4 regions of the Enterobacter sichuanensis genome follow, and region 2 is predicted to be linked to each of the others. Evidence: predicted binding sites of a transcription regulator. Region 2 holds the regulator's gene; each other region holds the start of a gene.
What was found. Region 2 encodes PhoB, which activates phosphate uptake and scavenging genes when phosphate is short. Its sites were predicted from a motif close to CTGTCATAAAACTGNCNNAT; they were not measured.
Positions count from the first base shown of each region.

Region 1 (3,129 bases), 430 kb from region 2:
CTCGATGATGCGGACCTGGACAAAGCCGTGAAGATCGGTGTGAATGCGCGGCTCAACAACGCCGGGCAGGTCTGTACCGCGGCGAAGCGCTTTATCCTGCACGAGAAAATTGCAGATGCCTTCCTGAGTAAATTCATCGAGGCATTTAAGCAGGTGAAAATTGGCGATCCGCTGGACGAAAGCACCACGCTGGGCCCGCTGTCGTCTAAAGATGCGCTCGAAACGCTGACCAGACAGGTTAACGAGGCGGTGAAAAACGGTGCCACATTACACTACGGCGGCAAGCCGGTGCAGCGTGAGGGGTGCTTCTTCGAACCGACAATCCTGACGAATATCTCGCGCGATAACCCGGCGTACTTCGAGGAGTTCTTCGGCCCGGTGGCGCAGATGTATGTGGTGAAAAACGACGACGAGGCGGTCACGCTGGCGAACGACTCCCACTACGGCCTGGGCGGCGCGGTGTTCAGTCGTGATATTGAGCGCGCGAAGAACATGGCGTCGCGGATTGAGACCGGAATGGTATACATCAACTGGCTCACCGATACCGCGCCAGAGCTGCCGTTCGGCGGCGTGAAGCGTTCAGGCTATGGGCGCGAGCTGTCGGATCTGGGGATCAAAGAGTTTGTGAACCAGAAGCTGGTGGTGGTGCGTAAGTAAGAGGTCAAAAACCTGCCAGATGGCAGGTTTTTTGTTTCTTCGCAGGCTTAGAAGGTGACTCCACCGCCCACGTAGGCGCCGTCAATCAGCGTGTGGCCAGGACGACCGTCTTTACCATCAACGCTCACGTGGCGGTAACCCACTTTCAGAGTCACTGGCGTGATCGGCGTCCAGCTTACGCCGCCGTTGGCTTCGACGTAGTTTTTCACGCTGTTGTTCAGCCCTTCTGGAGCCGCATAGCCTTCACCATACACGTGGATGCTGTCGGTCAGCGCAACGTTTACGCCGCCGCCAATCGGGAAGGCCACGCCGTTATCGCCTTTTTTCGGGCCGAGGTAGATTGCCTTCGCGCCCGCATTCAGCATCACCGGTCCCACTTCCAGGTTGTAGCCTGCGCCAACGCCGCCGGTCTGGGTACCGTCGTCGGTGTTTTTGAGCCAGTTACTTTCCAGATAAACACCGGAGGAGGATTTCCCCATTTCCAGATTGAGGTTAGTAAAGTTTTTACCCTGCTCAACGGTGCCGCCCATTGCCAGTGCGGAACCTGATACGGCAGCCAGCGCAGAAAGAAGAAGGATATTCAGTTTTTTCATGTTTTATGCCTCGTCATTAAATTAATCTGGGCGCACCTTAACAAGTGACGTTTATGACTGCAAATGTGACGAGGGCCGATTTTTTATGCTGATGTTGTTAATTTTTTTGTTTGAAATGTTGCATCGATGTTTGGTTGTCAGGGTGTCAACGCGTGACGTTCAGGCATTTAGGAACCGTTTAATTTTTTGACTAAACACAAACTGAACGAGGAAGGGAAAGTGATGAGAGGTGAATTAATGGAGTTTCTAATAATTTCCAGAAGTATTTCTGATGTAACATAATACAACACAACCTTACATTTCCGGGCGGTGAATATACACTTCCTCGCGCAGGCTGATTGCCTTTCCATGTCATTTTTCTGACACGTTTATTCTTTACGTTGTTGGCTTCACTCACTGGACACTAACAATATGAAAAGAAAAATTATTCCTGCACTTATCGGTTGTGCGATCTCTTTCTCTGGCATGGCGGCACAGCCTACCGCTGAGCGCTACGTCGTCAGCTTCCCTGACGGCTCACATGTGAAATACAGCGGCGCGTTTGCCGATGCATTCCCGAACGGGCTCCCGGTGGGGATTGGTTCTGGCCTGCTGTTTACGGGCAAGCAGGGCGATGCCCTGACGTTTGCGACCGTGACCGATCGCGGTCCCAACGCCGATGCGCCAAAAATGGGTAAAAACGAAGCCAAAATATTTGTCACGCCGGATTTCGCGCCGCTGCTGATGACCATTCGCGTCCAGAACGGCAAAGCGGAGGCTGTTGATGCCCGCCCGCTGCATGACGATAAAGGCGAGATTAACGGTCTGCCGCTACAAAGCGGCGTGATTGGCTCCACCAATGAAGTGGCATTCAGCGACACGTTAAAGACGCTCAAGGGTGACAACCGCGGGCTGGATACAGAAGGCATCACGCCGGACGGCAAAGGCGGCTACTGGCTGTGCGATGAGTATGGCCCGTTCCTGATTAACGTCGACAGCAAAGGGAAGATCCTGGCGATCCACGGGCCGCAGGCGGCTGAAGGGGAGAAATCCATCGCCGGCGGTCTGCCAAACATCATTAAATGGCGCCAGCCAAACCGGGGCTTTGAAGGCCTGACCCGAATGCCGGACGGGCGGATTATCGCCGCCGTACAAAGTACGCTGGATATCGACGGTAAGAGCAAAAAGCAGGCGCTGTTTACACGTCTGGTGAGCTTCGACCCGGCGACCGGCAAAACCGCGATGTACGGCTACCCCATCGACAGCGCGGCCTATGACAAAAACAGCGACGCCAAAATCGGCGACATCGTGGCGCTCGATAACCAGCACATCCTGCTGATTGAGCAGGGCAGTGATAAAAACGACGGGATGCGTAACCTGATTTACAAGGTGGATCTCAGCAAGGCAAGCGATCTGGCCACCTTCGACAAGCCGGGCGAGTACCCGGAGTTTGATGATGAGAAAACCCTGGCGCAGCGCGGCATTACCCTTGCGGCAAAAACGCAGGTGCTCGATCTCCGCGCCCTGGGCTGGCAGCAGGAAAAGGCTGAAGGGCTGGCGCTGATCGACAGCAAAACGTTGGCGGTGGCGAACGATAACGACTTTGGCGTGAAGGTGGCGATGCAAAAACCGGTGGAAGGCAAGAAGCTCAAGGATTATCGGGTGAACGCGGAAGGCAAGCTGACGCTTGATGATAAACCGGTTGAAACCACGCTCAGCGTGAAGCCGCTGAAGAAGCCGGAGTCCGACAGCGAGCTGTGGATTGTGACGCTGCCGGAGGCGGTGAAATAAGTTTACCGCTCACCCCTCTCCCCACAGGGGAGAGGGGATTGTTCGGAGCGCATAGTTAAGCGGGGAGGCTATTTCTTCAGACCCGCAAACGCCGCCCGAATCTCCTCTT
Region 1 covers NZ_CP027986.1:588,465-591,593, forward strand. Annotated here, with positions in the region: gene C1N69_RS02800 (NAD-dependent succinate-semialdehyde dehydrogenase) at 1-657, shown strand, start outside; gene C1N69_RS02805 (YfaZ family outer membrane protein) at 705-1,250, opposite strand; gene C1N69_RS02810 (esterase-like activity of phytase family protein) at 1,662-3,020, shown strand; gene yjiA (GTPase) at 3,089-3,129, opposite strand, start outside.
Region 1: the regulator PhoB is predicted to act here: its motif matches at 1,597-1,616, upstream of C1N69_RS02810 (esterase-like activity of phytase family protein).

Region 2 (3,129 bases):
CGTCGTCTATCTCCTCCTGCGAAAGCCTGCGTTCGAACACCTCTTCTACCTTCAGTTCGCTGAGGGTTTCACGCCGGGCGCTGAGCAGAATTTTCTCGCGCTGCTCGCGGCTGCGGCGCACCAGTAAGACTTCAACCGGCAGATCTTCAGTCAACGCCTGGATTTTCCGCTGCATATCATGCAGGTAGTCATCGGTGGTGATTTCGATATCCAGCCAGATGGGAGGATCCTGCTCGACACCGCGCCACTGCTCCAGCTGGGCGGTAATGGCATCGAGATCGCCCTTCAGCACCGCCAGGGGCTGAGTGACCGGCACCTCCAGCGTCTCGACGGTGCTGAGTTTGCCCCCGGTGAAGCTCACCAGATGCACAGATTTGGCTTTACCCGTTTCATCGAAACTGAGTGAAAGGGGGGAGCCGCAGTAGCGAATGTGTTCGCAGCCGCCGATAACCTGCGCGCGGTGGATATGCCCAAGCGCAATGTAGTCCGCTGGCGGGAAGTTTTGCGCCGGAAAGGCGTCGAGCGTGCCGATATAGATGTCACGAACGGCGTCACTTTTACTGGCCCCGACGGTGGTGAGATGCCCGGTCGCAATCACCGGAATCGGCTGTTCGCCGCGCAGGGCGCAGGCTTCGGCGTACTGCTGGTGATAATACTCAGTGATGGCCTGTAAAAGATGTTGCTGTTTTTGCGCGCCTGACAGCCCAGCCTGGCTTTGCACGATATCGCGGGGACGTAAAAACGGGATGGGGCACAGTACCGCCCCTGGTGTACCGTCCCGTTTTTTCAGGATCTGCGGGGCGTGCCCGGCGCTGGCGACGACGGTGGTATTAAGAAAGGCCAGGATGTCGCGGGATTCGTTGAGCGTCGCGACGGAATCATGGTTACCGGCGACAATCACCAGATGACAGCCGGTTTGCTGCAAATTCACCACGAAGCGGTTATACAGTTCTCGCGCATAGCTGGGAGGAGAGCCGGTATCAAAGATGTCACCCGCCACAATAATCGCATCTACCTCATGCGCCTGGGCCATTTCCAGCAGCCAGTTCAGGAACGCGTCATGTTCAGCCGCACGGCTTTTGCTGTAAAAATTTTGACCCAGATGCCAGTCCGAGGTGTGAAGTATGCGCATAGCTGATCCGTGGCGAAAAAGAGAAAGCAGGATTATAAACCTTCAGGGAAGGGAAAATAACCGCTGTAATAAAACAACAGTTTGGCTATTGTCGTGGTACTGTTTTTCATAAATCTGTCATAAATCTGACGCATAATGGCGCCGAATTACAAACTTGTAACGTACATAAGATAAGACAGGGCAAAGTATGGCGAGACGTATTCTGGTCGTAGAAGATGAAGCTCCAATTCGTGAAATGGTGTGCTTCGTGCTCGAGCAAAATGGCTTCCAGCCGGTTGAAGCGGAAGATTATGACAGCGCAGTGAACCAGCTGAATGAACCCTGGCCCGATCTGATTCTGCTGGACTGGATGTTGCCCGGCGGTTCCGGACTGCAGTTTATCAAGCACCTGAAGCGTGAAGCGCTGACCCGCGACATCCCGGTGGTGATGCTGACGGCGCGCGGTGAAGAAGAGGATCGCGTGCGCGGTCTGGAGACCGGCGCGGACGACTACATTACCAAACCGTTTTCACCGAAAGAGCTGGTGGCCCGCATTAAAGCCGTGATGCGCCGCATTTCACCGATGGCGGTGGAAGAGGTGATCGAGATGCAGGGACTGAGCCTTGACCCCACCTCACACCGCGTAATGACCGGTGAAAATCCCCTCGACATGGGGCCTACCGAATTTAAACTCCTGCACTTCTTTATGACTCACCCGGAACGCGTTTACAGCCGCGAGCAGTTGCTGAATAACGTCTGGGGAACTAACGTGTATGTCGAAGACCGGACGGTTGACGTACATATCCGCCGCCTGCGAAAAGCGCTGGAACTGAGCGGCCACGATCGCATGGTGCAGACGGTCCGCGGCACGGGTTATCGTTTTTCTACCCGTTTCTGAACAATGACAGGAGTGTGACGCGTGCTGGAACGTCTGTCATGGAAAAGGCTCGTCTTTGAACTGATCTTATGTTGTATTCCGGCCTTCATTCTGGGGGCCTTTCTTGGACACCTGCCGTGGTTTCTGCTGGCGTCGGTCACCGGGCTGCTGATCTGGCATTTCTGGAACCTGCTGCGCCTCTCCTGGTGGCTGTGGGTTGACCGCAGTATGACGCCGCCGCCGGGAAGCGGCAGCTGGGAGCCGCTGCTGTACGGTCTGCATCAGATGCAGATGCGTAATAAAAAGCGCCGCCGCGAGCTGGGAAGCCTGATTAAGCGTTTTCGCAGCGGTGCGGAATCGCTGCCGGATGCGGTCATCCTGACCACCGAAGAAGGGACCATCTTCTGGTGTAATGGTCTGGCGCAACAGCTGTTGGGCCTGCGCTGGCCGGATGATAATGGCCAGAATATCCTCAACCTTCTGCGCTATCCCGAGTTCACGCTGTACCTGAAAAAGCGTGATTTTACCCGACCGCACAATCTGAAGCTCAATAACGGTCGCCATCTGGAAATCCGCGTGATGCCCTACAGCGACAAGCAGTGGCTGATGGTGGCGCGCGATGTTACCCAGATGCACCAGCTGGAGGGGGCGCGTCGCAACTTCTTTGCAAACGTCAGCCATGAACTGCGGACTCCGCTGACCGTGCTTCAGGGCTATCTGGAGATGATGCAGGAGCAAACGCTTGAAGGTGCGCCGCGCGAAAAAGCGCTGCACACCATGCGCGAGCAAACGCACCGGATGGAAGGCCTGGTGAAGCAGTTGCTGACGCTCTCGAAGATTGAAGCCGCGCCAACGCTTGCGCTGAATGACACCATCGATGTGCCAATGATGCTGCGGGTCGTGGAGGGTGAAGCGCAAACCTTAAGCCACAACAGGCATCACCTGACCTTTGAGGTCGACAACACGCTAAAGGTGCTGGGCAGTGAAGATGAACTGCGTAGTGCCATTTCAAACCTGGTGTATAACGCGGTGAACCATACGCCGGAAGGGACGGACATCGTGGTGCGCTGGCACCATACCCCGACGGGAGCCGAATTTAGCGTGGAGGACAACGGGCCGGGTATCGCGCCGGAGCATATTC
Region 2 covers NZ_CP027986.1:1,015,968-1,019,096, forward strand. Annotated here, with positions in the region: gene sbcD (exonuclease subunit SbcD) at 1-1,132, opposite strand, end outside; gene phoB (phosphate response regulator transcription factor PhoB) at 1,320-2,009, shown strand; gene phoR (phosphate regulon sensor histidine kinase PhoR) at 2,031-3,129, shown strand, end outside.

Region 3 (3,129 bases), 1.0 Mb from region 2:
GCTCCTGGAAGTACGTGGCGAACAGCGGCGCAAAGATAAACAGGCCCCACATGCCGTATACGATACTTGGAATGGCCGCCAGCAGTTCGATGGCGATCCCCAGTGGACGACGGAGCCAGCCCGGCGCCAGCTCCGTCAGGAACAGGGCAATACCGAAGCTTACCGGAACCGCAATCAGCAGGGCGATGAACGAGGTCACCAGCGTACCGTAAATCGGCACCAGTGCACCGTAGATATCGTTCGGCGCATCCCACTCTTTACTCCACAGAAAGGAGAAACCGAATTTCTGAATGCTCGGCCAGGAGGAGAAAATCAGGGACACGATAATGCCGCCCAGCAGCAATAGCACAATCAGCGCAGCCAGTTTGACCAGCGCGCTGAAAATCATGTCACCTTTTTTACCCGGAGGGTTAAATGCAGGCTTGGTTGCAGCCATAAATTACTCTTCTGTTTGAGACGTTTTTACGAATATGCCCGGTGGCGCTGACGCTTACCGGGCCTACAGAGTAAACCGTAGGGCGGGTAAGCGCAGCGCCACCCGCCATCTTCGTTAAATATATCCTGTTAGTACAGCGCTTTACCGCTGCTGTCTTTGACGTTGGTCTTCCATGCAGCACGGATCTGCTCAACCACGTTGTCCGGCAGGGTAGCGTAGTCCAGAGCGTTAGCCTGTTTGCCACCGTTTTTGTACGCCCAGTCGAAGAACTTCAGCACTTCAGCGCCCTGCTCAGGTTTCTTCTGCTCTTTGTGGACCAGAATGAAGGTGGTAGAGGTGATTGGCCACGCACCTTCGCCTTTCTGGTTAGTCAGGTCCTGAGCGAAAGATTTGCTCCAGTCAGCGCCTTTCGCGGCGTTGGCAAAGTTCTCTTCGGTCGGGCTAACCGGTTTGCCGTCGGCAGAAACCAGTTTGGTGTAGGACAGGTTGTTCTGCTTCGCGTACGCATACTCTACGTAGCCAATTGAACCTGGCAGACGCTGTACGAACGCAGCGATGCCGTCGTTCCCTTTACCGCCCAGACCGGTTGGCCAGTTAACGGTAGAGCCGGAACCAACTTTAGATTTCCACTCTTCGTTCACTTTTGCCAGGTAGCTGGTAAAGACGAAAGAGGTACCGGAACCGTCCGCGCGGCGAACCACAGCGATGTTCTGAGAAGGCAGCTTCAGGCCAGGGTTGAGTTTAGCGATCGCTTCGTCATCCCATTTTTTGATTTTGCCCAGGTAGATGTCACCCAGCGTTTTGCCGTCCAGCACCAGCTCACCCGACTTTACGCCCGGCAGGTTGATAGCCAGAACCACACCACCGATCACGGTAGGGAACTGGAACAGGCCTTCCTGAGCCAGTTTGTCATCAGACAGCGGAGCATCTGATGCGCCGAAATCAACCGTGTTAGCGGTAATTTGTTTCACGCCACCGGAGGAGCCGATACCCTGATAGTTAACCTTGTTACCGGTTTCTTTCTGGTAGGTATCCGCCCATTTGGCATACACCGGCGCAGGGAAGGTTGCACCAGCGCCAGTCAGGCTTGCTTCTGCAAATACAGAGAACGCGCTCAGAGATAAGGTCGCGGCGACAACAGTTGCGACAGTGGTACGCATAACTTTCATAATGTCTCCTGCAAGATTTTCGTAAATCGTTGTTTAGTGGCTACGATGAGCAAAATAGGACAAACAGGTGACAGATAAATGTACGAATTATGACAGTTTTATGACAATGGAAATTTCACTTAAAAACCAGCAAAAGAAAGCTTAATTTTCATCGTGTTAGCCGCATTTATGACAAGACATTTTCAGAAATTTTTTCTTTATGTGACACTGAAAAAGTAGCTGAAGATGACAAATTGTCATCAATAAAAACGTGAAAGGATTGATTAAAAACAAACCAGGTGGGGTAAAAAAGCTCCACCCGAAGGTGGAGCCTGGAGGGATTATTCTACGGTGACAGATTTCGCCAGGTTACGCGGCTGATCAACGTCAGTGCCTTTGATCAGCGCAACGTGATAGGCCAGCAGCTGCAGCGGAACGGTGTAGAAGATCGGGGCAATTACCTCTTCTACATGCGGCATCTCGATGATGTGCATGTTGTCGTTGCTGACAAAACCGGCATCTTTGTCGGCGAAGACGTACAGGACACCACCGCGGGCGCGCACTTCTTCGATGTTAGATTTCAGTTTTTCCAGCAGTTCGTTGTTAGGGGCTACAACGATGACCGGCATATCAGCATCAATCAGCGCCAGCGGACCGTGTTTCAGCTCGCCTGCCGCATAGGCTTCAGCGTGGATGTAAGAGATCTCTTTCAGTTTCAGCGCGCCTTCCAGCGCAATCGGATACTGATCGCCACGGCCCAGGAACAGGGCGTGATGTTTGTCAGAGAAATCTTCCGCCAGCGCTTCAATGCGTTTGTCCTGGGAGAGCATCTGCTCAATACGGCTCGGCAGCGCCTGCAGACCATGAACGATGTCATGCTCAACAGAGGCATCTTCACCTTTCAGACGCGCCAGTTTCGCCACCAGCATCAGCAGAACCGTCAGCTGAGTAGTAAACGCTTTGGTAGAGGCCACGCCGATTTCAGTACCGGCTTTGGTCATCAGCGCCAGATCGGATTCACGCACCAGCGAAGAGCCCGGAACGTTGCAGATGGCCAGAGAGCCCAGGTAACCCAGTTCTTTTGAGAGACGCAGCGCGGCCAGAGTATCTGCCGTTTCACCAGACTGAGAAAGGGTGATCATCAGGCTGTTGCGACGCACCGCGGATTTGCGGTAGCGGAATTCCGAGGCGATTTCGACGTCGCACGGCACGCCCGCCAGGGATTCAAACCAGTAACGAGAGACCATACCGGAGTTGTAGGAGGTGCCGCAGGCTACGATCTGAATGTGCTCAACCTTGCTGAGCAGTTCGTTCGCGTTAGCACCCAGCTCACTCAGATCCACTTCACCGTGGCTAATGCGCCCGGTCAGGGTATTTTTGATGGCGTTTGGCTGCTCGTAAATCTCTTTCTGCATGTAGTGACGATAAGCGCCTTTGTCGCCCGCGTCGTACTGCAGGTTAGATTCGATCTCCTGGCGTTTCACCTGCTCGCCTTTGGTATCGAATACGGTCACGCTGCGGCGGGTCACTTCCGCGATATCGCCC
Region 3 covers NZ_CP027986.1:4,694,454-4,697,582, reverse strand. Annotated here, with positions in the region: gene pstC (phosphate ABC transporter permease PstC) at 1-436, opposite strand, end outside; gene pstS (phosphate ABC transporter substrate-binding protein PstS) at 565-1,605, opposite strand; gene glmS (glutamine--fructose-6-phosphate transaminase (isomerizing)) at 1,926-3,129, opposite strand, start outside.
Region 3: the regulator PhoB is predicted to act here: its motif matches at 1,693-1,712, upstream of pstS (phosphate ABC transporter substrate-binding protein PstS).

Region 4 (3,129 bases), 2.2 Mb from region 2:
AGATAACCGCTCGCACCGCGGTGGGCGATGACGATTTTATCTGCCGCCAGCGCGGACCCGGTCATCAGGCCCGCCAGCAGCAGGCCCGTCGCTAACTGTGTTAATTTCATTACAATGCTCCTTATTGACGACGCGCCAGCACTTCCGCGTGGTGACGTTTTTCACCGATCATCACAACAACCAGCAGCAGGACCGCCAGCACGCTGCCGCCAATCATCACCATAAAACCGCCGTCCCAGCCGAAGAAGTCAACGGTGTAGCCGACAATGGCGCTCGCCGCGACCGAACCGCCCAGATAGCCAAACAGACCGGTAAAGCCCGCCGCCGTGCCTGCCGCTTTTTTCGGTGCCAGCTCCAGAGCGTGCAGACCAATCAGCATTACCGGACCGTAAATCAGGAAGCCGATGACGATCATACAGGCCATATCGACTGATGGGTTGCCCGGCGGGTTGAGCCAGTAGACCACGGTGGCGATGGTGACCAGAGTCATAAAGAAGACGCCCGTCGCACCGCGGTTGCCTTTAAACACTTTGTCCGACATCCAGCCGCAAATCAGGGTGCCCGGGATCCCCGCATATTCATACAGGAAGTAGGCCCAGGAGGATTTATCCAGCGCGAAGTGCTTCACCTCTTTCAGGTAAGTCGGCGACCAGTCGAGAATGCCGTAGCGCAGCAGATAAACGAACACGTTGGCGACCGCGATATACCACAGCAGCTTGTTAGGCAGCACGTACTTCATGAAGATCTGCTTTGCCGTCAGCTCTTCTTCGTGCTTCTCGCTGTAATCGTCCGGGTAGTCGTTTTTGTACTCCTCAATCGGCGGCAGGCCGCAGGACTGCGGCGTGTCACGCATCAGGGCGAAGGCAATAATCGCCACCAGAATGGCGCCAAAGGCCGGCATGTAGAGCGCCGCATGCCAGTCGTTAAACCAGGCCATCCCCAGCAGGAACAGCAGAGGCGGAATGCCGCCCCCCACGTTATGCGCACAGTTCCATACCGACACGATGCCGCCACGCTCTTTCTGCGACCACCAGTGCACCATGGTACGTCCGCATGGCGGCCATCCCATCCCCTGGAACCAGCCGCAGAGGAACAGCAGCACGAACATGATGGCAATGCTGGAGGTTGCCCACGGCACAAAGCCCATAAACAGCATGACCGCGGCCGCGAGGATCAGACCCGCCGGCAGGAACACGCGCGGATTCGAGCGATCCGAGACGGACCCCATGATGAATTTGGAAAAACCGTAGGCGATGGAGATCCCCGACAGCGCGAACCCCAGATCGCCGCGCGAAAAGCCCTGCTCCACCAGATACGGCATAGCAAGCGCGAAGTTTTTGCGCACAAGGTAATACGCCGCGTACCCGAAGAAGATCCCGAGGAAAATTTGCCAACGCAGACGGCGGTATAGCGGATCAATTTCTGCCTCTGGCAGACGCGCCCGATGCGGCGCAGGTTTGAAGATACTGAGCATGACAGCCTCCGTGGCCAGCTATTGAATTTACAGGGGTTTAACTGCCCCATACTCCAGAGAGGTCGCGATGTTAAGAAATCACGGTGATTGTTACTGTGAATCAACGCACAAATTGTTACAGAAATATGACAAGATGCGCAAAAAAGCGCATGAAATCACGTTTCACTTTCGAATTTCGCTCGTTTGTGTTCGAAATCAAACAAACCACAGTTTTCATGTGGCTAAATGATAAAAAACGAACACTGAGGGATGACAATGACAATTCACGATCCACGCTTTCGCGATGTGATTATCATTGGCGGTGGCGCAACCGGCGCCGGTATCGCACGCGATTGTGCCCTGCGGGGGTTAAGCGTCACGCTGGTGGAGCGCCATGACATTGCGACAGGCGCAACCGGACGCAATCATGGACTGCTTCACAGCGGCGCCCGCTACGCCGTGACGGACGGCGAATCAGCACGCGAATGTATCGCCGAAAATCAGATCCTGCGGCGTATTGCCCGCCACTGCATTGAGCCGACCGACGGTCTGTTTATTACTCTTCCCGAAGACGATCTCGCCTTTCAGTCAACCTTTTTGACGGCATGTCATGCGGCGGGGATTCAGGCCGAGGCCATCGACCCGGCCCTCGCGCGCCGCATTGAACCCGCCGTCAACCCTGCCCTGACGGGCGCGGTCAAAGTGCCCGACGGGACGGTTGATCCCTTTCGCCTGACGGCCGCCAATATGCTGGACGCCCGCGAGCATGGGGCGCACATCCTGACCGGGCACGAAGTAACCGGGCTGATCCGTGAAGGCCATCGCATCTGCGGCGTGCGGGTGTTTGATACGCAATACAACGAACACAGCGAGCTGTTTGCCTCCGTCGTCATCAATGCCGCCGGGATCTGGGGTCAACGTATTGCGGAATATGCTGACCTGTCGGTACGCATGTTCCCGGCGAAAGGCTCCCTGCTGATCCTCGACCACCGCATTAATAACCATGTGATCAACCGCTGCCGCAAACCCTCCGATGCCGATATTCTGGTGCCGGGCGATACCATTTCGTTAATCGGCACCACCTCCACCCACGTGGACTACAGCGAAATTGATTACAACCGCGTGACCGCCGAAGAGGTGGACATCCTGCTGCGCGAAGGGGAAAAACTGGCCCCGGTCATGGCGCAGACCCGGATCCTCCGCGCGTATGCCGGCGTCCGCCCGCTGGTGGCCAGCGACGACGATCCGAGCGGGCGTAACGTCAGCCGCGGCATTGTGCTGCTCGATCACGCCGCGCGCGATGGCCTGGACGGGTTTATCACGATTACAGGCGGCAAGCTGATGACCTATCGTCTGATGGCCGAGTGGGCGACGGATGCCGTCTGCCGCAAGCTGGGCAATACCGAACGGTGCGTGACGGCAGAACAGCCTTTACCCGGATCGCGCCAGTCTACCGAGAAAACGCTGCAAAAAATCATCTCCCTGCCTGCGCCGCTGCGCGGGTCCGCAATTTACCGCCACGGCGACAGAACGCCACAGTGGCTCGGTGAAGGACGATTGAGCCGCAGCCTGGTGTGCGAGTGCGAAGCCGTGACCGCTGGTGAAGTGCAGTACGCGGTGGAGAACCTGACGGTCAATAGCCTGCTCGATCTCCGCCGCCGCACCCGCGTCGGAAT
Region 4 covers NZ_CP027986.1:3,238,778-3,241,906, forward strand. Annotated here, with positions in the region: gene glpQ (glycerophosphodiester phosphodiesterase) at 1-110, opposite strand, end outside; gene glpT (glycerol-3-phosphate transporter) at 122-1,474, opposite strand; gene glpA (anaerobic glycerol-3-phosphate dehydrogenase subunit A) at 1,730-3,129, shown strand, end outside.
Region 4: the regulator PhoB is predicted to act here: its motif matches at 1,587-1,606, upstream of glpT (glycerol-3-phosphate transporter).